2 regions of the Prevotella sp. E15-22 genome follow, and region 1 is predicted to be linked to the other one. Evidence: riboswitches for the same ligand, from Rfam matches in the RefSeq annotation. Region 1 holds a riboswitch; the other holds the start of a gene.
The links. Region 1 has a riboswitch for S-adenosylmethionine ahead of M1D30_RS05330 (hypothetical protein). Riboswitches for the same ligand answer to the same signal wherever they lie in the genome.

Region 1 (12,048 bases):
CTATCAGAGCTATTGGCGCGAAGAAAGCAATACCTTCAATGTGGAACCATATTGTGTCAAGCTATTCAAGCAGCGTTGGTATATGTTGGCGTGGAACCCGTATTATCAGCGACTGATGATATATGCTATTGACAGGATCTACGATGTAGATGTATTGAAAGGCCAAAAATTTAAAATGATGGAAAACTTTGCCCCATCTGATTTCTTTGAGAACTTCTATGGCATCATTGCCAACACTGATGCCACGCCTCAGATAATAAAACTGAAGGTTTCTGCAGGACAGGCCAGCTATCTCCGTTCACTCCCGCTTCATAGCACGCAGGAAGAAATTGAGAGAAGTGGTGAGTTCAGCATTTTCAAACTGCATTTATGTCCAGAGTTCGACTTCCAACAGGAAGTCTTGTCGATGGGCGAAGACATAGAAGTGTTGGAACCTGTATGGCTACGGAAGGAGATGGCTGGTAAGATAAAGAGAATGTGGAACAAGTATAATACTAATGAGGGATGAAAGATTTTGCTGCAATAGATTTTGAAACGGCTAACAACGAACGAACAAGTGTCTGCTCCGTTGGTGTAATAATCGTAAGGAATGGTGAGATTGTGGATTCCTTCTACTCTCTGATTCAGCCTGAGCCTAATTATTACAATTATTGGTGTACTCAGGTGCATGGAATTACTCGTCGTGATACCGAAGATGCACCTGTATTTCCAAAAGTATGGAAGCAAATAGAGCCTCTTATTGAGGGATTACCCTTGGTGGCTCATAACAAAGCTTTCGACGAGAGTTGCCTGAAGGCGGTGTTTCGTTGTTATCAGATGGACTATCCTGACTATCCATTCTTCTGCACATTGAACGCTTCACGTCAGGCATTGCCGGACTTGGAGAATCATCAACTGCACACTGTTGCTGCCGCCTGCGGTTACCAGTTAGAGAACCACCACCACGCCCTTGCCGACGCAGAGGCTTGCGCCTGGATAGCGAGAGAGATACTATAAAATTTACTTCCCAATTTATAAGAATATGGATGCTATATATATCATAGAACAAATAAAACAGATTTCGGATAGGCGTATATCCGACAGAACTGAAAGGCAAAAAAGAGGGGAATTCTTCAACATCTTTAGCGACCTAAACATGATGTCTGATGAAGTTCACCTGCATTCTGCATTACTTGCGACATTGCTCAATCCATATGGGAGCCATGGCCAAAAGAGCGTATTTCTTGAATTATTTGTTAGCATGGTCTTTCAGAAAATTCGTGAAGCCATCTGGGATTTTGATTGGAACATGATGACTGTTGAAGTTGAAAAGAACATTGGCGTTGTTGACGAAGATACTGGCGGACGTATTGATCTGTATATCACTGATGGCAAGCATCAGATTATCATTGAGAATAAAATATATGCATCTGACCAAGACTATCAGATGAAAAGGTACTGGAACTATGCCACGTCTCGTGTTCCTGCAAAACCTTTTAAACTAATATATCTTACACTTGACGGACATCATCCATCGCAAAAATCACTTGGAGATTTGAGAGAGAGCGACTATCTTTGTTTATCTTACAAAACTGACATTGTACACTGGTTAGATGAATGCGTTTCTAAAACCAAGGATGTTGCACCCGTAAGAGAGACTATAAAGCAATATATTAGAACGATTAACATATTAACAGATAACGGAATGGAAAAAGATGTGTTAATGGAGAAGGAAATGCTCCAAGAATTAGGGAAACAGGAAAATATTGATGCAGTATTTGACATATACGAAAGCAGAAATGATCTTATAAACTACATCATTAACGAAAGATTTTTGCCAAAGCTAAAGGAGCTTGCAGAAAATAAGGGGTTCCAGATGTTGGATATTCAGAAGAACTGGATGGAAGAAGCCTGGGCTGGTCTGTCATTTCTCAAGAAAGAATGGAAATATTTTAAATTGAGTTTTGAGTTTGAACAATGTCCTATTGGTAACCTCATCTTTGGCTTTCAGAAACACGATGCCAATGTCTTCGTTGAATCTGAGCAGAAACTAATAGAAAGATATGCCCCCTATGCTGTTAGTAACGGGTGGATATATAAAGGCTTTGAGGGACATCGGTATTGGAACAACAGAGAAGCCATAAGAGATTTGCTAAATGGAAAGACCTTGAGAATTTTTGAAAGAATGTTCGACGAAGCAATAGTGTGTGCCAAAGGATTAGACGTATAAGAAATAGTTATTAAGTATAATGGCAAGTATTGAACATAACCTATTCATTGAGTGGATGAACTGGCTAAAAATAAACCATCCTAGCCATGGTTTTACATATGATGGAGTTATATGTAGAGAATCGTGGATTGATGCTAAAAAGCACATCCTTTTCTTGCTGAAAGACGTAAATAATGTATCGGATTCATTCAATCTACGTTATTATATACTAAATGGTGTATGCAACCCTGATAATTGGCGCACATGGGATAATGTTGCTAGATGGGCATATGGACTGATGCAAACAGAGCAAGGCTATTATCCTGATTTTTCAGAAGCTGACAAGTGGGGATTTGCGAATAAACGTGTTGATGCACTAAGACAAGTAGCAGTTGTTGATATTAAAAAGAAGCCAGGAAAGAATCATTGTACAAAAAAGATGCTTGAAGACTATTTTCATGAATATCCCGAATCTTATACATTTATCGCGAAGCAAATTTCACTATATGGGAAGTTGGACTATATAGTTTGTTGTGGAGATGGGGTTTATGAAATATTGCTCGACATTATCAAACAAGAAAACACAATTCTATCAAATTATTTTGGACGAGATCTGAAATATATAGCGAGAGACAAAACTCAGTGTGCATATAGGATAGCAAAATCTGGTACTATTATAATAGATTATAGGCATCCTCTACTCCTGGAAAAGGGTGTTAATAAGCGAAACGTATATTTAAGATTAATGAATATCGCTCAAGAAGCTTTAGCAAATCTTTAAGTAGTTTTTGATTTTTCTGTAATCATATGCCTCGTTTTGGCATATCTTCATTATATCTTTGCACGTAATCAATAGTACAAAGGTATGTTATACGTCAAATCAAAAAATGAGATTTATAATGGAAAGTTAATTTTGGATGGTTTAATCCAAAAGATTGTTGAGCAGTCAACAATCATGCCATTCAATAATAATGATTTAGATTTTCTGTATCAGGAATCCACCGTTCTTAGCAAAGTGTTCTATTCCAATTTCAATCCTGGAATGAAAAGAATGGAATCACTTTATAAGGAAATCCTTAATGATACTGGATCTGATTTAAAACAATACAACAAAGTTGTAATGCTGTTTATGCATTCACATAGTCATCAACTCATGATGAATGAATTCGATAAAGTCTCAGATATTGTGAGTTGTTTTCCTCAAAATGTTGTAATCAAATGGGGCCTAGGGGTTGACGAATCTATTGGAACGCGTATAGCATTGTATTTAATATGTAGTAAATAACTGATATGAATTATGGTAAACAATGAACAGAAAACAAAAATACAGCTAGAAATTTATGATGAGCTAATAGAAGTGAATATCATCAAAGGGGATGAAGAAAAGTATCAAAATGCAGCAAAGTTTGTAACAGAACGGTTAAATGCTTATGTAAAATTACATTGTGGGTGGAAGACTCAACATACTATTTCACTAATGACCATGTTGGATATTGCACTTAACCCAATGTCAGACAAAGAATGTAAAAAGAGACATCGTTCTATCTGGAGAAAAATAATTGATTACATCAAACCCTAGTAATATGAAAGTACAAGATATATTCAAGACTCAAGCGGTAAAAGAAATAGAATCGGAAATTCTGGATGTTTACTTCGAAAACGAGAAGCATGGTACGCATAATGAAACAGAAGTTTATACAATTAGAAGATTGCTTAGTATCAGAAAGAATATACTAAACGACATGTTTGTATTGGATGACAAATACAAACAACTGATTTATGATTTCAACGAAGCCCTTATCGGACAATTGAAAGAGATGCGTAATCGGACCTTAGCACTTTACCAAGCAACAAAGGATACTTGCAAATACGGCAGCCTGGAAGTAGATGGCAAGTGTTTCTTAGGCTATGCCTATTCAACCATACATCCAGTGCAGACAATGAGAGCTAAGAAAATATGGGCTGTGCTAAACGGCTGTCTTGACAATTTTATACCACTCTATGATATAGACGGTGCTGGCAGTTTTACTATAAGAAGTTGGGACCCACAGATAGATAGTGAAAATGAAATGCTTTATGGGCATGACAAATGGGACAACCATAATGAGGGGCTCGATAGAGAATTAACCAAGGACATGCATTTGATTTACGATTTTCACAATCTTTTCAGTCATATGGAATTCTCTATTTTTGACCTATTATGGGTACGTGATTTTAACTTAGAGTTGAAAATAGAATGTAATTATCATACTTACAAGATAGAAGACTATTGTGAGAACTTAGACTGGAGTAAGTGTGACTACTATGATTAATATACATATATTAATACCATTATAAAATGCGACTATTAAGAGCGTAAAAATGAAAAAGTGTGGAGTTGTGCCCCAATATGGCATATCTCCACATTACTTTTGCACTATTAATACAAATAATTATGGCAGCAAAAAACTTACACATCGTTCCTTCGGATCAAACTGCGAAAAGAGTCTTCAGAATAGTAAATTGTCCAGATTCCGATGAAATAGTAGTTTGTCCTGTAGTCTTTAGTTGTGGTATCCTTCCTAAGACATATGATAAGAAAGAACTTGAAGACACGGCAGAATTCTTACGACTCTATTCCTATTATAGTTTATACGACTTTGTTCATAAAGAATACTCTGCCTACGACAAGGTCATTGTCTGGCATGGAAGAACGGCAGAGGAGCTACTTCTGTTATATATGATGGCAGACCTGACAAAAGATAATCTATATGAAATAGACCTAGCAGATTGTGAAGAATTCTTTGTATACTTTCAAAAGCATTCCTTATACCATTATCCAGTGATTACAACACATTTCTTGGAACCTGAAGACATGGATAAATATGATTGGCTAAATGATTATCTAAAAAAAGTGAATGTGGAACAACATGAAAAATATAAAAGAGAGTGGAAGTACTGGAGGAAATCACCTTCCTTGCTTAGAGTTTGTAAAAAGAACAACTTCAAAATAGAATCAGTTGATCCTGAATATATAGAAGGGCTTATGCATAAAATTATAAATCAAAAATGGTTTTATTGGCTTTGTGATCCTATCAAATATGCGGCTCTCATTGATAATATTGTTCCAGAATTGTATTCATTCCAAGATCGTGTTGATTGGTGCTACAATATTGCTGATTATGTTTTAAGGAACTGTGAGACGGTTAAAGAAAACTGTTATGTTGATATGTACGATATAATACAGTGGAAAGAAGCCTATATGCTCACAAAACTGATGGAACAAAGTAAACTAAGGGAAATCAGGCCTAGTATTAGAAAAGAGGTTAATTCTATGACATATGAGTATTAAAACAAGCAATTATGGCACTTCGGATAATTGTAGGTATGAACAAGATTAGCGATAGGCCTTAGGTCTTTCGCTCTTTTTGTCTTTTCAAGTCATCAAGAACTTCCATACCTTTGCAGTATGAAATCATTCAATATTACCCTACCCACCAGCTGGGCCGAATTATCTGACGAGCAGCTGCTCATGGTATATCACCTGTTCGCACGCGACTTGTCTGCTGCAGAGGTCAAGACCCTCTGCCTCATGAAGTGGAATCACTTGAAGGTGCTTGCCACTCTGCCGCGCCATCGTTTCCTCATTAAGCGAGGAAAAGAGCAGGTTGTGCTCAGAGTCAGGCAGATTCAGCAAGCCACCTCAGTTCTTGATTTCCTTGATTCATTTGCTCCTATGCCCATTCGTATCGCACGAATCGGCAAGCACCGTGCTTTACCAGCGGACTTCGAGAAAGTTCCGTTTGAGCAGTATCTGTATGTTGACAACCTGTTCCAGGGCTATCTCAACACACAGCAGGATGAACTGTTGCTTCAGATGGCACAAATCCTATACGGAAGCGACCATGTGAAGCCCTCTAAAGCCCATCTTGTAGGTATCTTCTACTGGATGGCCTCTCTCAAACAGTACTTCGCCACGCTCTTCTCGAACTTCTACAAGCCAGCCCCAGCTAAGGGCGAAGGCAACCTGCTGGACAACAGCCAGCCGGATATCTACAGCCAGCTGCGTGACAGCACGAACGCCATGATCCGTGCCCTCACTGGTGGCGATATTACCAAGGAAGCAGCCATCATGAAGATGGATACTTGGCGAGCCCTTACCGAGCTTGACGCTAAGGCAAAGGAAGCAGAAGAGCTTCGAAAGGCTTACAAGAAGCCCTAACTCAATAATCGATTTTCGATTCTATAACAATCTGTTTGCCAAACATTTACATATATTAATTACACATTTACTCATGATACCTTTTCATCCCCATACGCCTGAACAGCCAACACAGAATATAAACAAAGACTCCTTCAACTGGGATGCCACTTCGTTCTTTGAAGCACTGACCAAGCGCAACAAGTTCGCTCAGTCCAAGCACTTCACCTTCTGCCGAGTCTCAGGGCTTGACGGCTTCGAAGAAGCAATGGCCAAAATGCAGACAAAAGCGGCTTTCGTCTGCGTGTCCGACATCTCACAGGGATTTACGGACATCAATAACACTCCGCACACTCGTCGAGTGAAAACGGTGTTCTTAGCCATGCGTCACACCATTGACAACATGGTGGCCCGCCAATCGTGCATGGATATGATGCGCGAGCTGTTCCGACAGTTCATGTCTGTCCTGATCCAGGAACAAACTCGTCTGCAGCAGCACTCTATCTATATCGACCCTCGCATCTCCTTCCAGGAAATCGACCGCTATTTCTTCTCAGGATGCGCTTGCGCCTATTTCCAAATCGCTGTTGACACCTACACAGACCTTCAATACAATCAGGAAGAATGGACATAAATAAGCATCCCGACCCACAAGGCGAGCGCGAGAAATACGTCCTCGCCTTCAATGACACCATGCTTAAAATCTGGCAGGAGCAGATTACGCTGCTGAATGTCATCGACACAGGCAGGCTCCTTCACTCCGTCAGTGCTTTGCCAGTTCGTGCCGATGGTCGCTTTATCGAAATAGGCTTGACACAGGCCTTCCTCGAATACGGTCTTTGGCAAGACTTCGGTACAGGAAAGGAAATCCCCAGAGGCAACTCCGGGGATATAGGTCGTGAAAAGCGACGAGTCGCTAAGAAATGGTTCTCTCGAAAGTATTATTCCTCAGTCCTCAACCTCCGTGACTTCCTAGCTGATAACATCGGCCAGTCATTCGTCGGTGTCGTAGCCAAGGCCCTAGATGACAACTTCCGTAGATATAATCACTAAAGCATCTCAATTACTTGTTTAGCGATATCTTTACTACAAAGCGCATAATTAGCAAATTCATTAATTGCTTCTTCATCTTTACCTAGTACCTTTAATTCTACAAGATTCTTAGCCATAGCCACAAAAGCTGATTGACTCTTAAAGGACAATATATCATATACGCTATTAATATAAGATATAGCTTCACTTATATCATCATCATTGACAAGGTCAATGTAGTATTTACAAGCATCTGCATATCTTTCTTTTAACAAGAACTGTCCAATACAATAAGCAACATTATCCGTTGACTTCAATCCCAAATCATCGTAATTTGCAGAATCGATTTCAGGCTTGGTTAGTTTCGACAGTTTATCTTTAGGATCTTTTATATTATTCTCTAGTAATTCTCTAATTTTTACCAAAAGCAAAGGTGCATTGGTAGTGAAAAGATCTACTGCCTTATTGATATCCTCCTCTTTTTCCTTTCTGAGTAAAGCAAACTTTTCTTTTTCAGACATCCTCGCTAACTCTTCTTTTCTCTTTTCCTCCTTTACTCTTTCTAATTCAATGCGCTCTTTTTCTATCTTCTCTTGATAAGCAAGTTGAGCCTGAATTTCAACTTCCTTATTTGCATTCTCAACCTTAATATCTTCAAGTTCCTTAGTTATAGCCTCTTCAAACCTAAAGAGAATACTCTTCTTTTCATCTTCATATTGCTCTGGAGTAATTACTCCCTTTTCCATAAATTTGGATAAGTTATAAAGTCTCTCATAAACTTCGTATCTTTCTACTTTTCTGGGCACTTCTACAATTGGCTCAGCCATTACAGCTGTTCCATAAGCAGTAACCATAAACATTTGTTTACCTTTTCCACTAATTTCATCAAAATCAAAATGAACACCAATAATAGCATCAGCTCGTAAAGCATTTGCTTTGAATTCTAAGGAATTAATTGCATCTGCATATATTTTATCAAGCTTTGATTGGTATTCAGTTGAATATCCCCCAAAAACATCAGTGATAGATGCAAAGAAGTCGGAAAAGAAATTTACGCCGACTACAACATTCATATTAATAAGGCCAAGATATCTGGTTATCTTGTATCCTTTAATATCATTTGTGGAAGTAATAATCATAATATATTCTTTAATAATTCACGAATTTGCTGCAAATATACAAAAATAAGAGAATTAAACAAAGAAAACACTGTCTTTTCATAAAACAGAATCAATAATTACCTTTGCATCATCAACTTTCAAACCTACACATCATGACCAAAGAAACTAGGACTGACATCCAAATCTACTCTGCCATCGCCATGCTCATGGCAGGTGTAGCACTGGCCACCGCAGGCTTTATAGTACCGCCCACAGGCGAAATCTCTGATTCCGTACTCCTGTTCTTTGCCCAGTGCTTAATCTATGCTGGCTCCATATTCGGAGTCAGTATCTATATTCACACCAAGTTCGCAGAACTCAAATCTGTCATCGATCAGAAAGAGGAAGGAGGCAACAATGCGACCGATTAAGGAAATCATTGTCCATTGTACTGCTTCGCCTGAAGGTCGTGAGATGACCGTCAAGCAGATTGACGACATCCACCGCACCCAGAACAAATGGCGCTGCATCGGTTATCACAAAGTGATATACCTCGACGGCTCTATCCACGAAGGTCGCGACATCAACGAGATGGGTGCCCATTGCTCCGAGGACGGACACAACCGCCATAGCATCGGCATCGTCTATGTCGGTGGCTGTGCCCGTGATGGCAAGACGCCCAAGGATACACGAACGCCAGAACAAAAGGTAGCGTTGGCAAATCTCTTGGAAGAGCTTCACAAGAAATATCCCAACGCCACCTTACACGGACACCGTGAGCTGGTCTGCAGCCTGAAGAAGAAGGATCCTCATCATCCCTGCAGCCGCTGCAAAGGCTATCCAGCCCTCTGCATCTATGCCAAGAAATCATGCCCATCGTTTGATGTGCACGAATACGATTACATCTTTAAAAATCCATCAAAATGAAATACTTCACTCGTACAATAATTCTCGTTTTCATTGTTTGTTTGACGTCACTTACTGCATGCAGGACGATGCGCACGTCCGAAAAGGCGGTAAGTGCAAGTGAGACGGCATCCGTGACGGCCTCCCGTCTCACTTTTTACCGAACTCTCGATTCTCTCTCCAGACAATTCAATCTGTCTGCAGACAGTATCATCATGATATTCCCAAATGATTCGTCGCCGGAGTTTCCAAGTGAGTTCCCATCAGGTATGGAAGGTCATTTGGAAACTCCGTCCGACTCACAAGCCCTCTCGCACACACCCCAAGCCCACAAGCGCATCCGAAACGCTTCGCGTTCCGCATCCGCTTCCCATCTTTCACAAGTTCCTTCATACTTACTGCGTCCTCCTAGCCAAATAGCCCTCAAAATCTACGGACTACACATCGCTGACAACAGCGAAGAAAAGTCCGTAGCCAGCGCCGATTTGAAAGACAGCGTAGCAGTAGCCACCCAGTCCCATAAACTCAAATCGGCAACAAAGCAAAGCTCAAAGCCAAGTTCCACTCCCAATTACATCCTCATAATTATCATCATTACAATAGTCATCTACATAGTCTATCGCCTCCGGCGCTTCCTATAAAAAGTTTCAGTTTTACAAAAAAACATTCAGTTTTTCATTCTGAATACCCTCTTGCAATTCAGTTTTTCATTTTTTCTTTGTCATTTACCTTATTATTATATTGGGCTGTCCGTGAGGATCGCCCAATATTCTTTTGTCCCGCCCCATACCCCTTCGGACTTTCAATCATCATCTTCACCGATGATTGGCTTGTTCGGTAGTGTCGGCTGGTCACTCGCTACAGGGCTGACAGTAGAAGAGCCTGAGCACTGCTAATGCGGTGAGCGGCATGGCTTCAAAGAAGTAAGAATGTGCAGGTACATGTACCAGCGCATACACACTACTTTGTCACAAGTGAACAGCTATGCTGCTCGCCGCGCAGCACACAGGCACTTCACACCAGCCCCCACGAGTGGCACAGCGTCGCCACCACCGCACAAGCGATGTACTTTTCAGTCCATCAAGCCCTTGCCAACTGAGACTCCGGCTCCTTCTAAATGAATAATTCCTTTAAAACATTTGTTCATTCCGAATAAAATCCATACCTTTGCAGCAGATTATTGCATCAAGAGTGGCAATGTTTGCCCACCAACCGGCCAACTATCGTAGGCATCGGTGGTAAAATGATGTGAGTGAGATAAGTTTAACCCACTAAAGATTTACGATGATGGAAATCAGAAAGATTGAGAAAAGTGATTTAGTTTTGTTTCCACGCCTCCAGAGGCCTGGTCTAAAAGCCAAGCATGTTGCCTTCGAGTCCTTCAAGGCAGAGTTAAAACACATCGAAGGGCATGGCTCCTATTGGCTACTGTACCAGCAGGACAAGCCGCACCTTGTCGTGCACGTGCAGTTGCCAAAGAGTGAAGCCGAATTCGACAACATCCTTGGCTGGTGTCTTGGTCAGAACAAGTGGTGTGATTACATCGAGGGCGACCTCTCCTTCCTTTGCGTCATTGCAGGATACAATGCCGAGGAGCTTACACCCAAGTACCCAGACTTCTTCAAAGAGCGCGTTTACGCACTCTATGCTTCAGTCTATTGGTGGTACGAGTATGGCAAAGCCCTCCTAAAACAGTAGTTTCCCGCCGAAAGAGGCTGCGTAATCCGCAGTCACATTCGGCTATTTCTCACGCAGAAGTAAACAGGTAGAAAGAAAATCTGAGGCACGTTAAGGCTCAGCGAGCCACACTCTGCTTCAGATTTTCTTTATGCCCATTCACCTCTTCCAGTACCGCACAATGATGCGCATTCTATAGCATCACGCTCTGCTATGATGCCAATTACACCCTCACAAGCGAGGAGATTTGTGGGCAGACAAACATTGGCTATGATTTCAATCAAATAGATTGAGGTCGTAGCCAAAGATTGTCTTGATTGCCCGTTCCACAGGTACAACACGAAACCCTCTGACACGTCGGAGGGATTTCGTGTTGCACCCGTGGCTCTTTACCGCCCATTCGGGCGAAGCGGCTGCAAGCATCGTGGGCGGCTTTATCTGCAAAGCGTAACCCTTGACCTTTTTCGGGCGGTGTGTTGTCATCGGTGGAAATTGTGTGACCCTTTGCCCTTTTTCGGCACAAATGCCCGCTTTTATATAATAGTGCGACCTTTTACCCGTTCGGTGGATAGTTCTGCATCTTAAAGCGACTTTTTGGTCGTTCGGTGGATGGTTCTGCATTTTAGGGAGACTTTCGGCACTTTTGGAACATTGTGAGACTTCGAGGCTTCAATTAACAAATGAGACTTCCAAGCCTCAATTTCTTAACATTCGTTCACACTCTCAGCATATTCCGCACGGCTGAAGAGTCGGAAGAGGTTCGAGGAGGACAGGGCGCGTGGGGGGTCTCTACTCCGAGGGGTTAAGGGCGCTGCCCTTAACAATCCCGTAAGTCATTGATTATCAGCACTCGCAACAGTCTTTAACTTAACTATTTGCGATTTTCACAAATCCACAGCGCTTTTCTTGTGGATTTGTTGTGCTGTCAATGACTGGTGGATGCTGTGCCTCCCATACCTTCACCC
Region 2 (12,048 bases), 1.4 Mb from region 1:
AGTGATTATGACTACGTGATTGATGCGGATGCGAACGGCGTTGTCACAGAAAAGAATAAAAAATGGAAGCGAGTGGGCACCAACAGGTTTTCTGGAAATATCCTGCTGTGGCTATGTGACGAGATCATCGAGCTCGACGAGTCAAACCGTATCTGCAAGCTGACTTATGATGGAAAGTACTTCAATACGGGCATGCCCAAGCGCGAGGAGTACGTCATTAGTTACGAGGATGACAGGGTTGCAACGGTCAATTATGTGGAATATGAGGATGGCAAAGAGACTGCTTCGTATGTCGCTCACTACACATGGTCTCATGGCAACCTGATTGAGGTGGTGCGCGAGGGTTCTGTCAACGAAATAATCAGATACAGCTACTCCAAAAAGAAAAATCCCCTGAAAATCTTTTTCACACGTGATGCTTTCTCTCTCGTTGATTATAGCGGCAATCTGTGGGGCGAGTTTGGCTATTATGGTCTGGGAACGGAAAACCTGCCCATCGTGGAGCGCCACTACCAGTATGATGGAAAGGATGGTGAGCCCCAGCTGGTGAGCACGAAGAAAATTAATATCGAGCTTGACGAGAACGGTCTCTGTCGAGTCCTGACCTATAAGCCTGAGGGCGAACGGGCCGAGAAGGTGACGTATAAATACGAATAGAAAAAGTGAAGATATAAAACAACACAAACCATTTTCCTTAATTAGTAAACGGGCGAGTTCTACCTGAAGGGGTAGGTCTCGCCCTATTTCTTTGGATTAAGCGTGCTGGGTTGTCAAGAAAAAGTGCCGAAAAAAGGGGTTCTGAAAAAATGCAAACTAGAACGCAAAAATGGGTCAAAAATGACCTTTCGGAGGACCCCTATCGATTTCACCATGCAACGGAGGCTGTTTTACGATGCAACTCATGCTGTTTTACCATGCAAAACAGCCTCCGTTGCAGTGTAACTCAGGCTCCGTTACAACCTAAACGAATATTCGATTGAGTTCTAAATCTTTACACTTTTCGAGCTAATTTCGTAAGCCTCTCATTTTCAGCGCTTTACAAACTCTCTCATATTTCGCCTGTACGCACAGAAAAAATTTTTGGCTCAGAATTTTTAAATCTCAGAGGCGCTATTGTTAAGTAAATTCAGAATGGTCTTGCAAGGAGAGCATATGGTTTTTCTCTTAGGTACATTCAATGTTGGGCATAATATCTCAGACCATTTTGCTGGTGTCAGCAAAATGGTACCAATGCCAAAAGGCACAGAAAGGGAAAGATATGACTATTTTTTTGTTTTTATTCTCTTAAATCCCTTCTCTTTCCAAACTTTTTCGTATCTTTGCAATCAAAAGAGCAGAATCAGGTTATGGATGTATTAAACAACATTTACGCCGCCATCGCAGCCGAGGGCTTTACGGTCCAAACGCTGCAAATGATTGATAACTACGCTAAAGATATACAAAATGGGAGAGAAGATTTTTCTAGATTCAATCTATCAGAGCATGCAGGACTCTGCAAGGGAGGCTCGCCTCTCATTGGGGCGTCCATCGTCGCATGCTACGCGACAGCAAGCTTTAGAGCAAGTTGCGATGCTGAAGGCCGCAAAGGACAGAGCAAGTCGAGAGCAGAAGTAAGCTCGCTTAACTTATGCCGAGACGCAGCCTGTGCTCGCTCAACAGAGCAAGGAAGCCCAGCAAATTGGGAAATAGACGAACAGCAGGAAAAGTTCATTGAACAATGGGCTAAAGCTGCGAATCTGTGGGAGGACGATTCGGAGCATATACTTACTGCAGAGTTTGGTCCTATGATAGCGCAGGGTGCCGAAGCGAAAGTCTATTATAGAGAAGACAAAACATCGGTTGTCAAAGAGCGAACTTCCATCTATTCTACTTGGTTGAAGGCACTTGATGCTATCGTCCTTCACAACTATCTTTTTCCAGAGACGGCTATGAAAGTGATTGGCTTTACTCGCGACAGCGATAACCTTATGCGAATAGTGCTGACACAGCCATACGTGAATTGTCTGCGACTGGCTACGAAGGAAGAGATTGACGATATGGTTGCTGCCAAAGGTTTTCGTGATAATTGGAACGGCGAGGGCGTAAATTATATCTCCGACCGCTTGGCTCTCGAAGACATGCATCCAGCAAATGTGTTTATCGATACGGTAACGGGCAAGCCTATTTGCATTGACTGCATTGTAAAGTTTGTGAATCCGCTCTCATAAAGTGCCTAAGTGTACCCAGGGACAGTCTCTTGACACACTACCCCATTGCGCCCACACCAGGAACACCATTTTTCTTGTGTGGGCGCATTTTTCTTTCCCCACCACCGCATGGCATATCACATATCACATAACAGCATATCATTTCGTTTTTTCATTTTCATGAAAGGAGTATGCCAAGGGACAGTCCCCCAGGCAAATAGTGGAGTATGCTTACAAATCGCCAGCCAATGGCTGTCGAAATGTAGTCGTCTGAAAATAGAATCACAGGGACAGGTGTTGAAGTGAACCCCAAAGTTTGGACGGATTAAACAATCGAAGCAGTAAGCATCTTCCTGTATTGTACGGGCGACATGCCATTAAGCCTCAGTTTTATTCTCTCGTTATTATAATATTCCATGTATTCTACCAGGTCTTTGATGAAGGTGTCTGCTGATGTGTACTTTCCAGAATACAGCAGCTCTGACTTCATGAGACCAAAGAAATTCTCCATCATGGCGTTATCCAGACAATTTCCCTTGCGAGACATGCTTTGGATAATGCCATGTTTCTTTAGACTATTCTGGTAGGCTACGTGCTGGTAGTGCCATCCTTGGTCAGAGTGCAATACGACACCCTCAGGCAGCTTTATACGCCTGTACATCTGGTTGAGCATACCGAGTACCATTTCCATGTTTGGCTTCTCTGTGATTGAATATGCAAGAATCTCACCATCGCACATGTCAAGTATAGGTGACAGGTAAATCTTGCGTCCGCCTATCGTCATCTGGGTCACGTCTGTTGCAAGCTTCTGATAAGGTCTTTCAGCTGTAAAATCCCTGTCTATGATATTAGGCGCAGTCTTGCCAACTTCTCCTTTATAGGAGTGAAATTTCACCTTCCTCACCTCGCTCTTCAGTTCCATTTCGTCCATAAGCTTCTTGACTGTCTTGTGATTGATAGGACAGCCATCTTTACGGAGTTCCAGCGTTATACGCCTGTAGCCGTAACGACCTTTGTGCTTATGAAATACGGTGTATATCATATCTTTTACTTCCTTGTACCTGTCTTTCTTCTTGCCGTGCTTGAGGTGATAGTAGAACGTGCTACGCGCCATCTTCTTGAGCTCTAGCAGGACATCTAAGTCCGCATGCTCATTACGCCTTAGTTCTTCGATGGCTTGCGCCCAATCGCTCTGTTTTGGGTTTCTCTTTCCTCGACTAAGGCTCTCACTTTTTTTAGCAGGAGATTCTCCAGTCTTAAGCGTTCGTTCTCCTTGCGAAGACGCTCGTTCTCCTTTTCGTACTCTTCTTTTGGTAGTCGTTTAACCATATGCTCACCAGTTTGGAAATGCCTGGATCGTCGAGATTCCAGTGCTTCAAATCCATTTCGCTCAACCAATTTAACCCAATTGCCAATTATCGAGCTTGACAATTGATATTTGGCTGAAAGCTGGAACAAAGTTAATTCACTTTCCTGATAATCACGAACTATTTTGCATTTTTCTTCATATGAAAGCCTCTTTTTCTTCTTCGGCTTTAATTTTAGACCTTCAATGCCAAGGAGTTTGTAACTCTCTATCCACTCATATAGAATATGATGGCCTAAGTGGAGTCTACGGGACACAGAACGGGCTGACTCGCCTTGGAACACAAACCCAATTGCGGACATCTTTTCTTCTAAACTAAATTCTTTTTTCATTTGAACCTTTCTGTTGTGTCCAACTTTCTGGGTTCACTTCAGTGTTTGATTCCTCTGTTGATTACAAGTAAATTGTAACAGTCTGTAACAGTGAATACAAGTTTCCGAAGTTTTATTTGGCATAGTCGTGAAAAATTTGTACCTTTGTATCTATAAATTGATTCAATCATGGATATTTTAAAAATTCAACAATATAAGTCGACATTTGATGCTATAACAAAAAGCATTAAAGACGATGATGGCAACGACATTGATGTGTGGTACGCTCGCGAGTTGCAGACGGTTCTTGGCTACGCTCGTTGGGAAAATTTCGTGGGAGTGGTAGCTCGTGCGATGGAATCGTGTAAGACGCTGGGAATCAGTATCGATGATCATTTTCGTGAGGTCACGAAAATGATAACTTTGGCTAAGGGCGCACAACGTGATGTACAAGACTTCATGCTCACTCGATATGCCTGCTATCTGATTGCTCAGAATGGTGACCCGAAAAAGGAAGAGATTGCTTTTGCTCAGAGCTACTTTGCTGTTCAGACTCGTAAAGCGGAACTAATAGAGGAACGTCTGAAGGAGTTTGCTCGATTAAATTCTCGCGAAAGACTTCGTGCATCAGAAAAGCAACTTAGTCGTAATATCTATGAACGAGGCGTCGATGACAAAGGTTTCGGTCGTATTCGTTCTAAAGGTGATTGTGCTTTGTTTGGCGGACTTTCTACAGAACAGATGAAGAAGCGCCTGGGCATCAAGAGTGGTGCCTTGGCCGATTATCTTCCAACTCTAACCATTGCAGCTAAGAATTTGGCTACGGAGATGACAAATTATAATGTAGAACATAAGGATCTCTATGGTGAGGCCAAGATTACTGCCGAACATGTTCAGAATAACCGCAGTGTTCGTGGAATGCTGAACCAGCGTGGAATCAAGCCAGAAAACCTTCCACCTGCCGAAGACATTAAAAAGGTGGAGCGAAAGTTGGCAAAGGATGAAAAACTGATGCAAAAAGAAACGCAAAGGTTACCAAAGAAGTGATTTCTTGGTGTAGATTCCTCTCGTAGAAACATATAAATCAAATAGAATCGACATGTTTTTTTTCTGTGTCGATTCTTTTTTGTACCGTTGTCCCTGCTATCTGCCTATTGTGGCCATGAAGTCCTTTGAGAAGGATGGAGCCGCTGGGTGGTTAGTGACGACAAAATAGAAGAGTAACTCATAGCCCTACCCATAGCGCCCACACAAGGAACATCGTTTTCCTTGTGTGGGTGCATTTTTCTTTCCCCACCACCGCATGGCATACACCCATACACCCATATCATTTCGTTTTTTCATTTTTCTAAAGCGCTAGTCATTCCCCGTTATTTCCTTTGTTTCTCCATTTTTTTAGTTAAAATGTAGACAGAATGATTTTATTTTATTATCTTTGCGGCATAAAGGTGTTGTCAGGCCTTGCGCACGTTAAGCTAATGCCAGTGGGCGGCTGGTGCGACAAACGATTATGCAGAATGGTGGAATGCAAAAATAACAGTCAGTTCCGCTTGCGGAATGGGAGTATAGAGCAAGTCCCCGAGTATGCTAATCATGGCCTTTTTATTTCATTCCCAGGTGATTATGCACTATAGGGTGTTAATCACCCAGAAATGTAGGCTGTTGACAGGGTGCATCGCTGATTGAGCCGCTAACCTTGTGGTGTTAATCACCCAGAAATGTAGGCTATTGACAGGGTTGCCTTATCCACATAGACGTTTGTGTGGTGTTAATCACCCAGAAATGTAGGCTATTGACAGGGATGGTTCTCCATCGGGTGAAACAGCTTCTGGTGTTAATCCCCCCGAAATTTAGGTTCTTTATGTAAAATGAACGAAGTATTTGTATTGGAATTGCCTTTGCAGGTTGAGAAGTATCAGACAGATATTCTCAACAAGCGTTATGAGCAGCTTCGCCAATTGTACAACTACGTGCAAGGCAAGTTGCTCAGACAATACAGGTACTTTGAGCAGATGAAAGAGTATCAAGCCTGCAAAACCCTTAGGGAGAAAAAAGATTTCTTCAGGAGTCATCCGTTTCAGATAAATGAAACGCTGAAAGGCAACAAGACACCCTTTAAGGTTTCTTTTGATGAATATAGCATAAAGGGCTTTGTAGAGAAGTTGGCTCAGAAGTCTGTTGGCCCCAATATGACCTATGCCGACCTGGGCTTTACCACTTATATCTTAGACCACTTAGGAGCAAGCGTATGGGCTGCTTGGGATAAGAAACTATATGACTTCAAAGCCAAGCGAATCTCATTTAAAAAGTATGGTGAGTTAGATTCTTTTTCAAGTCGCAGAAAGGTCGTACGAGGGGTAGTTTACTTCTCTGGTATGGAGCTTCATCTTGAAACGATGGAACTTGATATTAAGATGAACGGAAAGGTCGGGAAAGGGGCCAAGTACATCACGCTAAAGATGCTGCACAATCCCAAGCACGCAGACTATGAGATGTGGGCGCTGAAAGGTGGTGTTGATAGCGTGAAAGTGGTGAAGGTGGTGCGTCGATTGGTGCGTAGTCAGTACAAGTACTACGTTCAGTTGACTATCGAGGGCGAGAAACCTCAGAAAGGCAGAACGCTGGGCAAGGGCAATGTAGGTATCGACCTTGGACCTACTACGGTGGCTGTGAGTGGCGAGAATGTGGTGAGCATCGACAAGCTGGCTTCGAATTGCGACAATATCCAGGAGGAGATAACCCGACTCAGCAGGAAGATAGATCGCAGCCGCAGAGCCAACAATCCGCAGAACTTCAACGAAGACGGCACCATCAAGCGTGGCATCAAACTGGTTTGGAACGACTCCAAACGTTACAAGGAACTGCGCCGTGAGTTGGCCGAGCTGCGCCGCAAACAGGCTGCTATCCGTAAGCAGCAGCACATAGATTGTGCCAACGCACTACTGAAAGAGGGTGATACGTTTATTGTGGAGAACAATCCCGTGAAGGCTTGGAGTGCCAAAAAGAAAGAAACCAAGAGAGACGAGAAAACAGGAAAGTTCAAATCGAAGAAGGGGTATGGTAAATCTATTGGCAATCACGCTCCTTCAATGTTTGTAGATATCTTAGAAAACAAAGTTAAGTCATTGGGTGGCAGGTTTGAAAGAGTAGACACACAGAACGCTGCCAGTAGATTCGACTTTACTGATGGCAGCCTTACGGAGCACGGAAGAAGCGAGCGTGCAATAACCCTATCGAATGGCGATACCCATCAGCGCGATATGCTTGCTGCTTTTAACCTGCAACATCTGAAGTTAGATGAAGCAAAGATGAAGCAGTACGATACAGAGGCAATGGCGGCAGACTACGAGCGCTTCTGTCAGTTGGAGCAGGAGGAAATTCAGCGCTATAAGAATAAGGAGAAAAAGGACGACCGAAGCACGATTGGGGCGGATAATCTATAATCTATAATTGTTTTTTCTTTTGAATTAGAAGCCAATAATTGAAAATAGATAAATAATTTATGAAGAAATTAAAAAAGTACATATATGGTACAATTATCATATGCTTAATACTAGTAGTGTTTCTATATTTGGGGCACTTCCATGACGGATTAAGTAATCAAATGAGTGATTGGAGCGACTTTGGAAACTATTTCACAGGACTACTATCTCCATTGTTGACTATTATCAACATTGTAGTATTAGTAGAGTTGACAATAGCTGTTTCAGATGCAGACAAATCTCGTACAAGTGCAGGAATAAAGGCTCAAAAGGATTTGCTTCTATTACAAATGAGGCGACAATCCATTGAATCCTTCTCTCAGATTATGAATCATTATTTCAATAATAAGTATTTAGAAGAAGACACAAAAAGAGTTGTTGCTCATGTATCAGAGTATTTGCAGACATTTATTAAAACAGATTTCCAGTATTTTGATTTTGGAGAGAAAACTAATATTGTTAAGCGTAAAATCGAATTTCTAAAATTAAATATTGATATTGTTCATGATGGTATAGTCAATAGAAGAGAGTTAGATCATGAAAAGTATTTGAAAATATTTGCGCTGAGGGAAGAATTACTGCAGGACCTACAATTAAATGCCTTAGAATTAGTAAAAACGGATGCTAAAAACGATAAAGATGGTAATTGAATAATCCTAGGGACAGGTGTTTGATTCCTATGGTGAACACAAGACTTGTGCAAGTGAATACAAGTATACTGTTACAGTCTATGCAAGTGAATACAAGTAAATACAAGCATAATGTAACAGTCTGTAACAGCGAATACAAGTATACTGTTAAACTCTTGTACAAGTAAAAACAAGTTTGTGAAAGTATACTGTTATGGCTTTCCTATCGTAAGTGCTTGGGTTATACTATAGTGAAACGATAGTTCCTGTTAATCCCATCTTTTTCCATTCTTCTGCCATACGCTCCTCTGCGTTGCGCTTGATTTCAAGCGAACGTTTAAAGCGTGCTAAAGCCTCTTCGTATGTAACCTTCTTGATATCCATGATACGATCGTATTCTATTTGTGCTGCAAAATTAAGCATTGTTTTTGAATCCGCAAATAAATCGAAGAAAAAGTGAATCACAGAGACAGGTGTTTGATACCTCTGTTGAATACAAGTGTATTGTAACAGTCTGTAACAGCCAATAACAGTGAATACAAGTAAATAACAGTATAATGTAACAGTCTGTAACAGCGAATACAAGTAAACTGTTACAGTCTGTGAAAGTTTGTAACAGTGAATACAAGTTTTTGATGTTTTATTTGGCTTAATCGTGGAAAGTTAGTACCTTTGCACCCAAGCATCAAGAGCAGTCGCCTAAGGGCAGACTCGCCAACCGAGCTCAAAGGACTTTAGCCACGGTGGTAGAGACGATGCGGAAGTAAAAAAACAAAGTATTCACTTCAAAAACAAAAAGTTATGCAGAATCACATTTATTACATTCGTTATGCTCTGCAATTCGCAGACATGCAAATCCCTGAGTTAGTTAACACCTTCAACGCCCTGATTGGCCATCGAGGCTGGACAGGCATGCGTGCCTATCATGATCAGGCCCTCGTTGATGAGTTCCTGCGTCGAGGCATCGACATCTCAATGATTAGCGATGGTAAGGCCGTCTCGTTTGTTCACCCAGTAAGATACGACATCACCAACAATCAGTTGATTGCCATTGGCTGAGGAGAGCTCTCAAATATAAAAAATACTCCACCCATGCCGTCTGCTCTTGGCATGGGTGGAGTATTGCTTGATGAGAGGCTGTGCTAATCAAGTTTTCGTCCTCTGTAGAAGGCGTTGAAAGTGTCCTCGGCATAGCCTTCGCCAGTATATTTGAATGAGGGAGCATGGGCACCTTCCACCTTCCTGCCATAATAGAACACGTTGAACGCATCCTTTGAATAGCCACCTTCCAGAATCTTAAACGTGGGGGCAGAGGCATCCATCTTCTTGCCATAATAGAACACATTGAAGGCATCCTTGGCATAGCCTCCGCCAAGGTCCTTGAATGATGAGGCCATAGCGTCGATCTTCTTGTCGCCATAGTACACATTGAACTTGGTCTTATGATAGCCCCTGTTGGTTCTGTTGTTGTCGCGCCAACCACGGTTATCGTGGTGATGCATGTCGTGGCCCTCTTTCAGTCGGAATGTGGCTGGGTCGACAAACTCGAGCACATGACCGTCAAGATAGACATTATCGCGATCCTTGGCGTAGCCATAGCCCAGGTCTACAAACGAACGGGCATCGGCAAAAGGCATTGGCTCCCTGTCGAAATACACTCTGTTACGGTCAACCTCGTAGGCCTGTGCGAAGCTTGCCATGCTCCATCCTATAAATCCCATCACCATCAGTGACTTCTGGAAAAATGCATTCTTTTTCATAACTCTGGTCGTTTAAATGATTAATTACTGATGCAAAGGTAAGCATTTTCCTGCATCGCCCCAAACAGAAATTCCCTATCTTGCAGTGGGGATTTTCCTATTTCTCGAAAAAAAGGAAATGTAAGAGGGTGTTATAGAAAATTAACTCAAATTATTTTGTGTTTTTTCTAATCTTTTTGTACTTTTGCGCCCAAATTATGTGGAATCGAACATCATTTGTTACCAAAAATCTGTCTCTGAGGATCAGCTTGTTGGCGGTTCTTTCTATGGCTACCTTGCTCTTTGCGGCCCTGCTTGTCATGTTCTTTTATTCAAAGAAGAGCATGAGGGAGGATGCGCTGAACAGAGCGTCGCAGACCCTCAACGGTACCAATGTGAGGATAGACAATATCCTGCTGAGCGTAGAGGAGACAACGGGTAATATCTTCTATCTTTTGCAACCCCACCTGAAGAACCCCGACTCGGTGGTGGCCTATAGTAGAAAGGTGATGGAGGTGAATCCATACGTCACAGGATGCGCCATTGCCATGAAGCCAGGGTTCTATGCCGACCGTCCTGACTTTATGGCCTATTTCCATCGTGAGGTGAAAGACGGCAAGACGCTGGTGGTGCGTTCCGACTCGTTTGGCGACAAGCACTATACGGAGCAGTCGTGGTTTACCAAGCCTATGGCCGCATTCCAACCCATGTGGCTAAACCCATTGGTCGACATGGATGTTGACATGGAGCCCATCATCTCGTTCTGTCAGCCCATCGTAGGCGATGATGAACAGCCGCAGGGCGTTATCAGTGTCGACGTGTCGCTGAGTCTGCTTTCCGATATCATTAACAACACGAAGCCATCGCCCAATTCCTATTGTGCACTGCTCGACCGTGATGGCTCGTTTGTGGTGCATCCGCTGGGCAAGCATTTGATGACTGTCTCTGTGCCCGATATGGGTAAGATGAACGAGTCGGTGAAGAATGTGGCCGATGCGATGATGTCTGGCGAGACGGGCTATCTGCCCTTCTCAATCAATGGGCGCGACTACTACGTCTTTTACAAACCCTTTGAGCGTGCCTTTGTGCCCAACCGCTCGATGGAGCGCCTGAGTTGGAGTGTGGGTGTGGCCATGTCGAAAGAAGATATCTTTGGCGACTATAACCACCTGTTCAACTATGTATTGGTGATTGCCTTTGGCGGCCTGCTGCTGATGTTTGTGCTCAGCTGGATGATTATCTATCTGCGCCTGGAGCCCCTGAAGATGCTGACCGACAAGATAGAGCGTATTGCCCAGGGCCACTATTACGAGGCCATTCCTGATACGAAGAATAAAGACGAGATTGGCAGTCTGCAACGAAACTTCCAGAGGATGCAGCTGTCGCTAGCCTTGAATGTGGCCGAGTTGCAACAGCTGACCACCACTGCCAACAAGCGTGGAGAAGAATTGAAAGACGCCTATAAGGAAGCCAAGAAAAGCGAAAATCTGAGGACGGTGTTTATGCATAATATGACCAACCAGATGGTGGCACCCGCCGTTGCCATTGACGATGACGTGACGGCACTGCACAAGATTGGCGACAAGAAACATGGTCCTGATGTGGCTATGCTGGCGGATCGTATCCAGCAGAAAGGCGAGGCCATCACCAAACTGCTGAACAACCTGCTGAACCAGTCGGAAAAGGAGATGAGAAAGGAGGTGGAGCATGAGAATGATTAAAGTGCGCCGCTCGTTCTCGGCCAAGATCAGTCTGTGGGTGTTGCTCCTCACTGTGCCCATCTTCATTGGCTCGCTTGGTCTGCTCTACATGCAGTCGCGCCAGTTGGTGCGCGATGAGGCCGTAGACCGTGCCCATGGTGTGCTGAACGCCTCGATGCAGCGTATCAGTAGGTATCTGATAACCACAGAGACCACAGCCAATGCCTATTGTTGGAAGGTGGAGGACACCAAGAACCCAGACTCGTTGATGGCACTGAGTCATCGGATTGTTGAACTAAACCCCTATGTGGACGGCTGTGCCATCAGTTTCGAGCCAGGCGTCATACCAGGTTATCCCAAGCAGTTCATGGCCTACTCCGTCAGGGGGCGCGACACTATTTCCACGGCCATGGCCTTGGAATTTAACTACTTTGCCAGACGCTGGTATCAGTATGCCCGCGACGAACGGAAGTCGGGCTGGGTGTTGTATTACGACGAGCGCAACTCGCTGAAACTGGACAAGGACGGTATGATTGCCGCTTACAGTAAGCCGCTCTATAGTGCCGACAGCACCTTTATCGGTGTTATGTCAATAGCCCTGTCGCTGCCCCACCTGTCGAGAATCGTGTCGTCAG

Region 2: another riboswitch for S-adenosylmethionine. It lies ahead of M1D30_RS13230 (hypothetical protein); the one in region 1 lies ahead of M1D30_RS05330 (hypothetical protein).

The regions. Positions count from the first base shown of each region.
Region 1 is NZ_CP096247.1:1,309,102-1,321,149, forward strand. It holds gene M1D30_RS05260 (WYL domain-containing protein) at 1-508, shown strand, start outside; gene M1D30_RS05265 (3'-5' exonuclease) at 505-996, shown strand; gene M1D30_RS05270 (PD-(D/E)XK nuclease family protein) at 1,022-2,209, shown strand; gene M1D30_RS05275 (hypothetical protein) at 2,229-2,969, shown strand; gene M1D30_RS05280 (hypothetical protein) at 3,054-3,473, shown strand; gene zapA (cell division protein ZapA) at 3,486-3,767, shown strand; gene M1D30_RS05290 (hypothetical protein) at 3,772-4,500, shown strand; gene M1D30_RS05295 (DUF1835 domain-containing protein) at 4,623-5,519, shown strand; gene M1D30_RS05300 (hypothetical protein) at 5,637-6,389, shown strand; gene M1D30_RS05305 (hypothetical protein) at 6,463-7,002, shown strand; gene M1D30_RS05310 (hypothetical protein) at 6,993-7,421, shown strand; gene M1D30_RS05315 (YbjQ family protein) at 7,418-8,539, opposite strand; gene M1D30_RS05320 (hypothetical protein) at 8,674-8,931, shown strand; gene M1D30_RS05325 (N-acetylmuramoyl-L-alanine amidase) at 8,918-9,427, shown strand; SAM-I-IV-variant riboswitch at 10,584-10,695, shown strand; gene M1D30_RS05330 (hypothetical protein) at 10,691-11,104, shown strand.
Region 2 is NZ_CP096247.1:3,205,900-3,217,947, reverse strand. It holds gene M1D30_RS13270 (hypothetical protein) at 1-657, shown strand, start outside; gene M1D30_RS13265 (hypothetical protein) at 1,413-2,207, shown strand; partial or broken gene M1D30_RS13260 (IS3 family transposase) at 2,512-3,363, opposite strand; gene M1D30_RS13255 (helix-turn-helix domain-containing protein) at 3,348-3,854, opposite strand; gene dinD (DNA damage-inducible protein D) at 4,053-4,910, shown strand; gene M1D30_RS13245 (hypothetical protein) at 5,732-7,306, shown strand; gene M1D30_RS13240 (hypothetical protein) at 7,366-7,995, shown strand; gene M1D30_RS13235 (hypothetical protein) at 8,221-8,397, opposite strand; SAM-I-IV-variant riboswitch at 8,652-8,755, shown strand; gene M1D30_RS13230 (hypothetical protein) at 8,776-9,033, shown strand; gene M1D30_RS13225 (DKNYY domain-containing protein) at 9,117-9,734, opposite strand; gene M1D30_RS13220 (cache domain-containing protein) at 10,001-11,434, shown strand; gene M1D30_RS13215 (sensor histidine kinase) at 11,421-12,048, shown strand, end outside.